Regions from separate parts of the Kitasatospora sp. NPDC057015 genome, predicted to be linked through region 1. Evidence: riboswitches for the same ligand, from Rfam matches in the RefSeq annotation. Region 1 holds a riboswitch; each other region holds the start of a gene.
The links. Region 1 has a riboswitch for cyclic di-AMP ahead of ACFTWP_RS35385 (transglycosylase family protein). Riboswitches for the same ligand answer to the same signal wherever they lie in the genome.
Positions count from the first base shown of each region.

Region 2: linked by a shared signal. The riboswitch ahead of ACFTWP_RS36340 (NlpC/P60 family protein) and the one ahead of ACFTWP_RS35385 (transglycosylase family protein) in region 1 are both predicted to bind cyclic di-AMP.
Region 3: linked by a shared signal. The riboswitch ahead of ACFTWP_RS20550 (transglycosylase family protein) and the one ahead of ACFTWP_RS35385 (transglycosylase family protein) in region 1 are both predicted to bind cyclic di-AMP.

Region 1 covers NZ_JBHUSG010000056.1:38,726-42,931, forward strand. The annotation lists gene eno (phosphopyruvate hydratase) at 158-1,444, opposite strand; gene ACFTWP_RS35385 (transglycosylase family protein) at 1,685-2,629, opposite strand; cyclic di-AMP (ydaO/yuaA leader) riboswitch at 2,633-2,805, opposite strand; gene ACFTWP_RS35390 (cytochrome P450) at 3,035-4,206, opposite strand, start outside.
Region 2 covers NZ_JBHUSG010000060.1:21,699-25,904, reverse strand. The annotation lists gene ACFTWP_RS36345 (NlpC/P60 family protein) at 1-126, opposite strand, end outside; gene ACFTWP_RS36340 (NlpC/P60 family protein) at 374-1,495, opposite strand; cyclic di-AMP (ydaO/yuaA leader) riboswitch at 1,506-1,670, opposite strand; gene ACFTWP_RS36335 (NlpC/P60 family protein) at 2,197-3,231, opposite strand; gene ACFTWP_RS36330 (NYN domain-containing protein) at 3,552-4,206, opposite strand, start outside.
Region 3 covers NZ_JBHUSG010000020.1:122,347-126,552, reverse strand. The annotation lists gene ACFTWP_RS20555 (sirohydrochlorin chelatase) at 178-1,071, shown strand; cyclic di-AMP (ydaO/yuaA leader) riboswitch at 2,244-2,441, shown strand; gene ACFTWP_RS20550 (transglycosylase family protein) at 2,447-3,697, shown strand; gene ACFTWP_RS20545 (hypothetical protein) at 4,132-4,206, shown strand, end outside.

The sequences.
Region 1 (4,206 bases):
GCCCCCACCCTACGGGGTGAGAGCCGGGGCACCGGTGCAGCGGCCGTGTGTCAGCCCGCGGACTCGACGGCTCCGGACCCCCGTTCCCGGAGGTCCCGGCCGTGCGCCCGAGGGTCGTCGGGCCCCACGAGCGAGGGCGTCCGCCCTCGCGGCGGGGTCAGCCCTCGTACTTGTAGCGCGGGAACGCGCCGCGGCCCGCGTACTCGGCGGCGTCGTCGAGGATCTCCTCGATGCGCAGCAGCTGGTTGTACTTGGCGACGCGCTCGGAGCGGGCCGGGGCGCCGGTCTTGATCTGGCCGCAGTTGGTGGCGACGGCGAGGTCGGCGATGGTGACGTCCTCGGTCTCGCCGGAGCGGTGCGACATCATGCAGCGGTAGCCGTTGCGCTGGGCCAGCTCGACGGCGTCCAGGGTCTCGGTGAGCGAGCCGATCTGGTTGACCTTCACCAGCAGCGCGTTGGCGGTGCCGGTCTCGATGCCCTTGGCCAGGCGGACGGGGTTGGTGACGAACAGGTCGTCGCCGACCAGCTGCACCTTGTCGCCGAGCTTGACGGTCATGGCCTTCCAGCCGTCCCAGTCCTGCTCGTCCAGCGGGTCCTCGATGGAGACCAGCGGGTACGAGGCGACCAGGTCGGCGTAGTAGTCGATGAGCTCGGCCGAGGAGAGGCCCTTGCCCTCGAACTGGTAGGCGCCGTCCTTGTGGAACTCGGAGGCGGCGACGTCGAGCGCCAGCGCGACGTCCTTGCCGGGCACGTAGCCGGCCTTCTTGATGGCCTCGACGATGAGGTCGAGCGCCTCGCGGTTGCTGTCCAGGTTCGGGGCGAAGCCGCCCTCGTCGCCCAGACCGGTGGAGAGGCCGCGCTCCTTCAGCACGCCCTTGAGCGTGTGGTAGACCTCGACGCCCCAGCGGACGGCCTCGGAGAAGGACTCCGCGCCGATCGGAGCGATCATGAACTCCTGGATGTCGACGTTGGAGTCCGCGTGCGAGCCGCCGTTGAGGATGTTCATCATCGGGACGGGCAGGACGTGCGCGTTGGGGCCGCCGAGGTAGCGGAACAGCGGCAGGTCCGAGGCCTCGGAGGCGGCGTGCGCCACGGCGAGCGAGACGCCGAGGATGGCGTTGGCGCCGAGCGAGGACTTGTCCGGGGTGGCGTCCAGGTCGAGCATGGCCTGGTCGATCAGGCGCTGCTCGGTGGCGTCGTAGCCGACCAGCTCCGGGCCGATCTGCTCGATGACGGCCAGGACGGCCTTCTCCACGCCCTTGCCGAAGTAGCGGTTCTTGTCGCCGTCGCGCAGCTCGAGCGCCTCGAAGGCACCGGTGGAGGCGCCGGACGGGACAGCGGCACGGCCGGTGCTGCCGTCGTCGAGGCCGACCTCGACCTCGACCGTGGGGTTGCCACGCGAGTCGAGAATCTCACGGGCTACGACGACATCAATGGACGGCACGAGGCATCTCCTAGCGGAAGCAGGTATCCGCGGACCGTTGTGGAGTCCTGCGGACGATTGCGGAGTCGTTACGACCAGAGCCTAACCGCACGGGCTCGCCCGGCCACGTTGACCTAGGTCCCGTCTCAGCGTGTGGCCCGGCTACCCACCGGTAGTTCACCTGGATGCCCCACGTGATGCACCCAGAGACCGATAAAAGGGGAGATAAGGGCCGTACCGGTCCGGTACGGCCCTCCCGTCTCAGGCCCGGCCGAGGTCCAGGACCTGGCCCGGCAGGATGAGGTCCGGGTCGGTGCCGACGACGGCGCGGTTGCCGTCGTACAGCGCGTTCCAGCCTCCGGCCACGCCCTGGGCGCCGGCGATGGCGCCGAGCGTGTCGCCGGGCTGGACGGTGTAGTCGCGGCCGGTGCCCGGCGCGGCGGCCGGTGTGACCGCGGCCGGGGCGGCGGCGGGGGCCGGGGCGGCCGGGACCTCGGCGGCGGCCTCGTTGGTCGTGTGCCGGTCGAAGACGTTCTGGTGGCTGGTCCAGTGCCAGTCGCCGTCGACCTGGTACCAGAAGACCTTGTTGGCGGCGTCCCAGCCGGTGTGGCCGGAGAACTCCGGGTCGCGGTCGGAGCTGCGACCCTGACCCGTCGTCGTCTTCGCCGCCTTGGACTGGGTCGACTTGGACTGCGCCGCGCCCGAAGGCGCCGTGTTCGACTGCGTGCTCCGGTCCTGCCGGGTCTGTGACCGGGAGGCCTCCGGCAGGCTCCGGTCGGTCTGCGAGTCCGCGGAGGTGGCCGCGGTGTCGACCTGGGCCGAGGGGCCGCCCTTGCTCAGGCCGGCCTTGACGGAGCAGACCGGCCAGGCCCCGGGGCCCTGCGAGGCGAGGACCTTCTCGGCCACCGCGATCTGCTGGCCCTTGCTGGCCCGGTGCGCCTGCGGGGCGTACTGGTCGCCGCCGAAGGCCTTCCAGGTGCTCTGGCTGAACTGCAGTCCGCCGTAGTAGCCGTTGCCCGTGTTGATGCTCCAGTTGCCCCCGCTCTCGCACTGGGCGACCTTCTCCCAGGTGGACATGGGGGCGGCGTGGGCGCCGGTGGCGGCGAGAAGCGGCATCGCGAGACCGACGCCGGCGACGCCGGCCACGGCGATCGCCTTCTCGGCCTGGGTACGACGACGGTGACGTCCGTTACCAACGAACAGCATGGGTGTCCCTCTCCGCACGCCTGCGAGGTGAGCTGTCGGGTTCGGACCGGGAGGTGGCCCGGCCGCGCCAGGCGGAAAGCTTCTTCCGCCTGATGCGGCTTCACCCCAAGCCGTGGGGAACGGCAGAAAATCCTGGGTCCCCCGCCCCTGCCCAAGGGTCTGGTCGGTTTCCCGGACGCGCGGCGGGCAGGACTCGGCGTACCGCGCACGGGGTTCGCAGCTGCGAACTCCAGGGAGAGTAGACAGATCCTCACATCAATCACAAGCTCATATCGCCGACATCACACGGAAATTACGACAGTCGGCCGATCGTCCACAAACCACGCCCATATGTCCGGATTGATGCGCCTTCTGACCGCCTGTGAGCGAGTCTGTCCGACACGCCGTCAGCCTCGCACGGGCCGGTCAGGGTGCCTTTTCGGGGGTGAATTCGACCGGGAGTTCACGAAGTCCACGCATGATCAGACCACCACGCCACCGCAGTTCCCCCGGTTCCGCCGCAAGTCGCAGGTCAGGCAGACGGGTGAGCAGGGTGGCCAGGGCCGCCTGTCCCTCCAGCCGGGCCAGCGGGGCACCGATGCAGTAGTGGATTCCGTGGCCGAAACCGAGGTGCGGATTGTCCTTGCGAGCGATGTCCAGGGTGTTCTCGTCCGCGAACCGCGCCGGGTCGCGGTCCGCCGCCGCCAGCACCACCAGCACCGGATCGCCCACCGGGATGTCCACCCCGCCGATGGTCAGCGGCCGGGTCGCGAAGCGCCAGGTGGCCAGCTCCACCGGACCGTCGTAGCGGAGCAGTTCCTCCACCGCCGTACCGAGGAGCCCGCTCTCCCCCGCCGCCACCGATTCCTGCAGCAGGGCCCGCTGCTCGGGGTGGCGCAGCAGCGCGTACACGCCGTTCCCGATCAGGTTGACCGTCGTCTCGAACCCGGCGAAGAGCAGGATGAAGGCCATCGCCGCGGCCTCGTTCTCGGTGAGGTGCTCCCCGTGGTCACTGGCCCGGATCAGCCCGGAGATCAGGTCGTCCCCGAGGTCCGCCCGCTTGCGGTGGATCAGCTCCAGCAGGTACGAGCGCATCCTCTTCACCGCGCGGGCCACCCCGCCGCGCGGTCCCCCGCCGTGCCGGATCATCATGCCCGCCCAGTCCCGGAAGTCGTCCTGGTCCTCCGGCGGGACGCCCAGCAGGTCGCAGATCGCGTAGATGGGGAGCGGGAAGGCGAACTCGTGGATCAGGTCGGCCGAGCCGCGCTCGGCGAAGGAGTCGATCAGCCGGTCGGTCAGCTGCTGCACCCGCGGCTCGAACTCCGCCACCCGGCGCGGCGTGAACGCCTTGGAGACCAGCCGCCGCAGCCGGGTGTGGTCCGGCGGGTCGATGTTCAGCAGGTGGGTCATCAGGTCGGCGCTGCGCTCACCGGGGATGCCGACCCGCCCGGTGCGGTGCGCCTGCTCGCTGTGGTGGGCCGGGTTCTTGGAGAGCCGGCCGTCGGCCAGCGCCTGCCGGGCGTCCGCGTACCGCGTGACCAGCCAGGCGTCCACCCCGCTCGGCAGCGTGGTGCGGTGGACGGGGGCGTGCTCGCGCA
Region 2 (4,206 bases), on a different contig from region 1:
GCCGGGGCTGGCCAGTGCGCTGCCGCCGGCCGTCACGCCCAGCGCCGTGCCGGCGGCGGCGGTGAGCACCAGCGCGCGGACCAGCGCGTGCACTCCTGGCAGTGGGTGACGGCGGTGCATCGCCATGCGGCGCGGCTCCAATCCTGCGGCGCGGCCACCGCCGCCGCCCGGGGGTGGGCGGCCGTCCGAGCGGAGGTCCGGGGGCAGACGTTAGCGAGTCCGCCCGACCGAGTCCAAACCCCTCTCAACCCGAATATTTGACTCCTAATCGGACACCCGCACGGAACGCGGGAACGCCGCAGGCCCGGCACCCCGGACGAACCGGGGGCCGGGCCTGCGGAGGGAGCCGGAGCGAACCGCGCGGCGGGCCGCGTCAGATGCGCACGATGGCCGAGATCGGCATCACGGTGGCGGACTCGTAGCGGACGTTCGCACCCGTGTGCGGGGCGTGGATGATCTGGCCGCCGCCGACGTACAGACCCACGTGGGTCATGCCGCCGTAGTAGATGATGAGGTCGCCGGGCTGCGCGTTGGCGATGTTGGTGCCGATCCGGGTGCCGGCCGAGGCCTGCGCCTGCGAGGTGCGCGGCAGCGACACGTTCGCCTGGGCGTAGGCCCAGCCGGTGAAGCCCGAGCAGTCGAAGGAGCTCGGGCCGGTGGCGCCGTACTTGTACGGGGCACCGAGCTTGCTCTCGGCGGCGGCGATCGCGGCCGCGGCCCGGCCGCTGGCCGGGACGCTCGCGGGCGGCGGGGTGGCCGCGGCGGTCGAGCTGTCGCCGCTGAGCGGGCTGCGGGAGGTGTCGCGGGAGGCGCGCTCGGTCTGCGCCTTGGCGGCGTCGGCCTTCGCCTTGGCGTCCGCGGCGGCCTTGGCCTCGGCGGCCTTCAGCGCCTCGCGCTCCTGCTCGGTCAGCGTGTTGAGCAGCTGCTGCGCCTTCGCGAGCTTGGCCTGGACCTCGTCCTTGCTGGCCTTGAGCTGCTGGGTGGTGCTGTCCAGCTCGGTGAGCTTGCCCTGCGCCTCGGACTTGTCCTGGTCCAGCTTGCGCTGCTGGGCCTGGAGCTCCTTGAGCGCGTTGCTCTGCGAGTCGCCGGCCTGGTTGATCGAACCGGCCTGGCTCAGGAAGTTGTCCGGGCTGGTGGAGAGCATCAGCTGGACGGTCGGGGAGATCCCGCCGTTGCGGTACTGCTCCGCCGCGATCTCGGCGAGGCCGCCCTGGAGGTCGATCACCTGGGACTGCTGGCGGGCCACGCGGTCCTGGATCTCGCCGACCTGCTTCTGCAGCTCCTGCTGCTTGGCCTGAGCACCGTTGTAGGCCTCGGTGGCGACCTCGGCCTCTTCGTTCAGCTGGTCGACCTGCTCCTTGACCTGGTCCTTGGTCTGCACCGGGTCGGCGTGGGCACCGCCCTGGGCGGACAGGGCCACGGCGGCCGCAGCGGCCGCGGTCATGATCGAGACGCGGGCGCGACTGGCTGGCTTGGGACGACGATGGGACGCCACGAAGGCGGACTCCTTCTTCCTACGTCCGCCTACCGGGTGAGCTGACGGGTTCGGGCTGGAAGAGATGCCCTACGACGCCTCACCGGCTCGCCGTCTCACGACGACCGGCCGACCTGGCGCCGATTCACCCCGAGGAACGTGGTTCCCCGGCTCCGATCGACAGCACCCCCGGAGGGGCTTCCCCGTGGGCAGTTGACTGCCCGGCTGCTTCTCGGACTCGGCGGTAACCACCGCCGCCACCCAGGCTTGGGTGATCGACTGTGCGGTGGTTCGAGTCACGACCCTAGTAACGAAACCGTGATCCGTTCAAATCGTTGTAGGAAAAAAGTTGGAACCCGGCGCAAGTTGTCCGGGGAATATGACCGGATGTGACCAGTCGCCCACCGAGGGCTGATGGTTTTTCACCAGATGGTCGCGGAGCGCCTCCACGGCGTGTGTCCCAGATCACAGCGGGATCCCGTGACGCCCGGGCATGTCGGAGGTGGCGAACAGTCAGGAAATGTCCGAAATGGGGTTGTTGTCACCCATCCTGCGGTTCACTCGCGCCTCCTCGGCACCACCCGCACCGACCGCCTCGTGGCTCCGGCGCGGAGGCCGGCTCCGGCGGTCGGCACCCGGTCGCCCGGCCGGGCGCTCGACTCCCGCCCGGCCCGCGATCCACCGGCCGGCCCGCGATCCGGCCGGCCGGCCCTCCCGGTGCGTCAGACCCGGCGGATGGTGTTGATCGGCATCGCGTCGGCCTTCATCACCTTCACCACGTCACCGGTGTGCGGGGCGTGCACGACGAGCCCGTTGCCGATGTACATCCCGACGTGGTGCCGGTCGCTGCCGTAGACGACCAGGTCGCCCGGCTGCGCCTCGGCCAGCGAGGGCACCCGCACGCCGACGTTGCCCTGGGACTGCGAGGTGCGCGGCAGCGTCACGCCGGCCTGGCCGTACGCCCACACCATCAGGCCGGAGCAGTCGAAGGAGCTCGGCCCGGTGGCGCCCCAGACGTAGGGGGCGCCCTGCTTGCTCATCGCCTTCGCCACCGCCACGCCCGCGTAGCCGGCGGCCTGCGGCAGCGCCGTGAGGTCCACCCGCTCCGAGTCGCGCGAGGCACGGCCGTCGCCCCGGACCACCGAGGCGCGGTCGGCGGCGCTGAGCGTGTTCAGCAGCGCGTTCGCCTCCTGCAGCTTCTTGTTGACGTCGGCCTTGGCCTGGTTCAGGTCCCGGGTGGTCTCGTCGAGCGAGGAGAGGATCGCCGCGGCCTCGATCTTCTGCTGGTCGAGCCGGCGCTGCTGGTCCTGGAGGCCCTTCAGCGCGGTCGCCTGGCTCGTGGTGGCCTGCTCGACGCTGGACGCCTTCTCCAGGTACCCGGACGGGTCCGAGGCGAGCATCAGCTGCACGGAGGGGTCGATGCCGCCGGTGCGGTACTGCTCGCCGGCCACCTCGGCCAGACCGGCCTGAAGGTGGGTCATCTGGTCCTGACCCCGGGCCACCTGGTCCTGGATCTGGTCCGCCTGCTTGCGCAGCTGGTCGGACCGCTCCTTGGCGCCGTTGTAGCGCTCGGCGGCCTGCTCCTGCTCCTCGTTGAGCTTGTCGATCTGCGCCTTCACGTCCTCCTTCTTGGAGGGCGTGGTGGGCGCGGCGTGCGCGCTCATCTGGGCGGAGAGGGCGACCGCGGTCGCTGCGGCAGCGGTGAGCACGGTCACCCGTGCGCGGCTCGGCTGCTTCGGACGGCGGTGGGAGGCCAAGGACCGGCTCCTTCTTCCTGCGGGCTCACCCGGACGAGTGAGTATCCGGAAAATAGGTTTGACGCCAGACCCTAGTGAACATCAGGCCTTTCCGCCACTCCCGCAGGGCCGCCAACCCGAGGCCAGGGCCGGGAATTCACCTGATCCACACACCCGCGCCACCCGACACCCTCCCGAGCCCCTGAACAGCTGTCAAGCAGCACCCCGAAGCCGCCGCCCCGACCCCCGGCCGATCCCCCGCCCCCGGCGCCCGGCCCCTCCGTCCCGACCGCCCGCGGACCCGCCCGCCCACCTGCACGACCGCCGGGAGAGCACCCGGGTCAGGCCCGGGCCAGCCGGTTGAGCAGCAGCACCGAGCCCACCGGGCGCGCGCCCGCGTTGCGCACGCCGTCCGCGACCTCCCGGTCGGTGGAGACCACCACCACCGGCCGCCCCTGCGGCTCCGCCCGCACCAGGCGCCGGATCAGCTCGTCCGCCGTCTCCCCCGTCCGGCTGAACCGCACCCGGACCCCGCGCGGCGGCGCCATCATCACCGGGACGTCGAGGTCCTGGCCGTCGAAGACGCAGGTGACCTCCGCCTGGGTGCGCTGGGCCAGCATCGCCAACCCGCCGAGCAGCCTGATCCGCTGCTGCTCCAGCGGAAGTGCGGGGTAACCGGTCTTGGTCACGTTGTAGCCGTCCACCACCAGGTGGACCTGCGGGATCGCCAGCAGCTGGTCCAGCAGCGCGGGATCGTCCTCCGACAGGGCCCGCCGGGCCACGTCGTGCGGCGAGGCCGAGGCCGGCTCCACCGCCTCCACCAGGTCGGCCGGGTGGATCCGGGCCACCGGCAGGGCCAGCTCCCGCTGCAGCCCCTGCGCCGACTGCAGGACGGTGTCCAGCAGCAGCCGCAGTCGCATGTCCTCCACGCTGCGGCCCTCGCGGGCCGATCGCCTGCCCTGCTCCACCGCGGTCTCCAGTTCGGAGATCCGGTGC
Region 3 (4,206 bases), on a different contig from region 1:
ATGTGATACATGTCACTCGATCACCGGGAGCCCCACGGGTCACCCCCTCGGGATCCGACCCGGAGGGCCACCTTCCCGACGGGTATGTCGCCCTATGCCCGAAATGACGGCATGCTCACTCGTCGATATCGGCAGCCGACTGCGACTCTTCCCTGTAGATGTCCTACGATCTCCGCCATGAGCACCGCAGCCATCCCGGGCGCGCCACTGCCCGTCCGCACTCCAGGCTCCCGTGCGCGGGGGCGCCATCGTCGACCCGAGCGCCCCGAGATCCCGGCCGGTTCCCCGGCCCTCGTGCTCGCCGTGCCCGCCACCGCGGGCCCCGAGTCCCGGCCCGTCGTCGACGAACTCCTCTCGATCGTCCGCAGCGAGCAGTCCGGCGTCGAGGCCGCCGCCGCCTACCTCGCCGGCGGCTCGGACGAGGACTCCGGCCCCACCGTCGCCGAGCTGATCGCACAGGCCCTCACCGCCGGCCGGCCCGCGCCCGTGGTCGTCCCGCTGCTGACCGGCCCGCACGGCTTCCTCACCGACCTGCACGAGCTGGCCGCCGGAAGCGGCGCCGCCGTCACCGACGTGCTCGGCCCGCACCCGCTGCTGGCCGAGGCCGTCCACGTCCGCCTCTCCGAGGCCGGCCTGGCCCGCGCCGACCGCGCCCGGCTGTTCGCCATCGCCACCGCGGCCGACGGCGTGGTGCTCACCACCGTCGGCGGCGAGGAGGCCGCCGCGGCCGCCGGCATCACCGGCGTGCTGCTCGCCGCCCGGCTCGCCGTGCCCGTGGTCTCCGCCGCCCTCGACGTGCCCGGCTCGGTGGCCGCGGCCGTCGAGCACCTGCGCTCCACCGGCTCCCAGCGCCCCGCGCTGGCGCCGCTGGTGATCGGCCCGGAGGCCGACCCGGAGCTGCTCGCCACCGCCGCCGAGGAGACCGGCTGCCCCAGCGCGGCCCCGCTCGGCGCCTACCCGACGGTCGGCCAGCTGGTCGCCTCCACCTACCTCTCCGCCCTCGAGGTGGCGCTGGCCGAGCTGGAGCAGGCGCGCGAGCACGAGCCGGAGCACGAGCAGGCCTCGGAGTAACGGCCGCTCGCACACCGACCACGCCTCAGGGGCCCCGGACTCGTCCGGGGCCCCTGAGGCGTACCGGGTGCGGCGTACCCGGGCCGGCCACCGCCCCGCCGGCCGTCGAGCGACCCTCACGGCCCCGGCCGCGCCCGGAGGCCGGGTCGGCCGTAGCCCCGCACCGCTCCCCCGATGTCGCCGACCCCGCCGACGCCGCCCCGGAGAGGCCGAGCACGGTGCGGACGGAGCCCGCGACCGGCGGCGCCGCGGGGCGGGAGTTGACGGCGCCACACCTGCGGCACCGCCTCCCGGCACCGGGATACCCACACCCGGTCGCCTGCGACCGTGCACAGCTGACGTCGGCTCCGCTGATCGACCGGCGGACGGAGGGGACCACGGCCAGTCAGGAGGCCGCCCGGCGGCCGGTCACCCGATGCCCGCGACGGATGAGGGGCTGCTGCGCCACCGGGCCGGCCCACGGTCCGCGGCGGTGGACGGTGGACGGTGCACGGCGGTGGACGGTGCGCGGCGGTCGCCGCCGCGCACCCGGCACGAACCCGGCACGCCGGACCGGCCCGGACGGACCGGCGGGGGCCGAGCCGGGTCGGACGGCCGGACGGCGGCAGTGGTCGACACGGCAGTGGTCGACACGGCGGCGGCCGTCGAGGGCAGCGACCGTCCGCACTCCCTCGCGGTCGTGATCGCGGCTCAGCTCCGGCGACTTGGCAGCCTTCGAGATGGTTTGCCCGTTTTGATAGAGCTTGTCCGACACGAAGAATCTGCATCCGCCGTCACCGTCGCACCCCTCGGAGGGTCGATCGAGCGGCGCTCTGCGGTAGCGCGTGCCGAACTGTCAGCAAATGCCCGATTAAGCCGGACTGTCGCGTTGTACCAGATTGCACCGAGGGGACTTCGGGCCCGGCGACCGGCATCCCGCCCTCCGGTTGCGGACTCCCGGCGGCCGTGGTTCCGTGCCCGCCGACGAGTCGGCGGAGCCCCTCGACCGGCTCCCTGAAGGACAGGCAGAACGCTCCACGGGCAAGGGACTTGCCCGATTCCGACTTGTTTTGATCAAGACGACCCATGGGGCACAAGGGATCCGAGGGTCCAGTGACGAGCGTCACACATGTTTGCGGTTTGAGTTTAAGTCTGCTTAACGTGCTCCCCGTTCGTGGTCACACGGACCCAGTTCATCCGCAACGCCGAGGCCTGCCGTCGGATGCGCTGGCAGCGCGATTACGCACCACGGCAGGCGCGGGGGACCCAGGTAAGTCGCCCCGGACCGGTCCCGCACCGGTTCAGGGGCTAGGGGTGAAGCCGTGCTCCGCACGGCCGGGCAACTCCAGCCCGAATCCGACAGCTCACCTCGCAGGCGTGGGAGAGGAACATCTTCATGCTGCCCACCAACGGCACCCGTCTGTCCAGCCGCACCGCCCGCCGCGTGATCGCCGCCGTTGGCGTGGCAGGCGTCGGTCTCACCATCCCCTGCCTCACCGCCGGTGTCGCCAGCGCCGCCTCCGTGGCCACCTGGGACAAGGTCGCCCAGTGCGAGAGCGGCGGCAACTGGAGCATCAACACCGGCAACGGCTTCTACGGCGGCCTCCAGTTCACCAACAGCACCTGGGCCGAGTTCGGCGGCACGGCGTTCGCCTCGCGCGCCGACCTCGCCACCAAGGACCAGCAGATCGCCACCGCCGAGAAGGTCCTCGCGGTGCAGGGCCCCGGCGCCTGGCCGGTCTGCTCGATCCAGGCCGGCCTGACCAAGGGCGGCACCCCGGCCGCCGTGGACACCGGCGCCCCGGCCGCGGCCAAGCCCGCCGCCCCGGCGACCACCGCCCCCGCCGCCCAGACCCCCGCCCCGGCCGCGCAGGCGCCCGCCAAGAGCGACAGCTCCAAGGGCTCCTCCGACTCCTGGTCCGGCAACAAGTCCTGGTCGGGCCAGTGGTCCAAGGACGACCGCCGCACCTACACCGTGATCGCCGGCGACTGGCTGTCCGCCATCGCCGACAAGAACCACGTCCAGGGTGGCTGGGAGCGGCTGTACGAGCTCAACAAGTCCGTCCTGACCGAGGGCCCCGACTCCATCTACCCGGGCCAGCACCTCGCCCTGGGCGGCGAGAGCGCCACCAAGGCCTCCGACAGCTCGGACTCGGCCAAGAAGTTCGACTGGTTCAACAAGTCCGACTCGGCCTCCACCACGAAGACCACCTCGGCCAAGCCGGCCGCCGCCGAGACCACCGCCCCGGCGGCCCCGGCCGCGTCCGCCCAGGCCCCCGCCGCCTCCGGCAGCATGGCCGCCGCGGTCTCCTTCGCGCAGTCGAAGGTGGGCCAGGCGTACATCTACGGCGGCACCGGCAACGGTGGCTGGGACTGCTCGGGCCTGACCCAGGCGGCCTTCCGCGCGGCCGGGATCTCCATCCCGCGCGTGGCCGCCGACCAGGCCGCCGCCAGCACCCACGTCTCGCTGGACAACCTGCAGCCGGGCGACCTGCTGTTCTGGTCCAACAACGGCAGCGACTCGGGCGTCTACCACGTCGCGATCTACACCGGCAACGGCAGCTACGTCGAGGCCGCCAACCCGAGCGCCGGTGTCCGCACCGAGACCATCGCCAACTGGGCGCCGGACTTCGCCGGCCGGATCTGATCCGTCGCCCCACCCCCATGCCGTGCCCATCCGTGGGATCCCGCCCGTCCAGGCCCCGTTCGAGCCGAGATGGACGGGTGTGATCCCACGGTGGTGAGCGGCGCCTGACGCCGCCGCACGAACGCCGCCGCCCCGGGAGAGTCTGGTCGCTCTCCCGGGGCGTCGGCATGCCCGGACACGGGGACCGGACACCGGCAGTGGACACCGGTACCGGACGGAGGCAGGGCCAAGCCCTCGGGGGGTGCCGGCGGGACGTCCTCACCGGCCCGGGGACCGCGACGACACGGGCCGCGCAGGACGACAGCGGACGGCAACGAGCCGGGGAGGACATCGGCGGACGGCAACGGGCAGCTCCGGCGGTGATGGCCAAACCCCCCTCGTGGCGGGCATGCTGGCCCTCCGTACCCGAGCCGCAGCCGCACGAGGAGCCGCACATGGCCAAGATCACCGTATCGCTCGATTCGGATCTCGCGATCGAGGTGATGCTGCTGTCCGGCACCAGGAGCCCG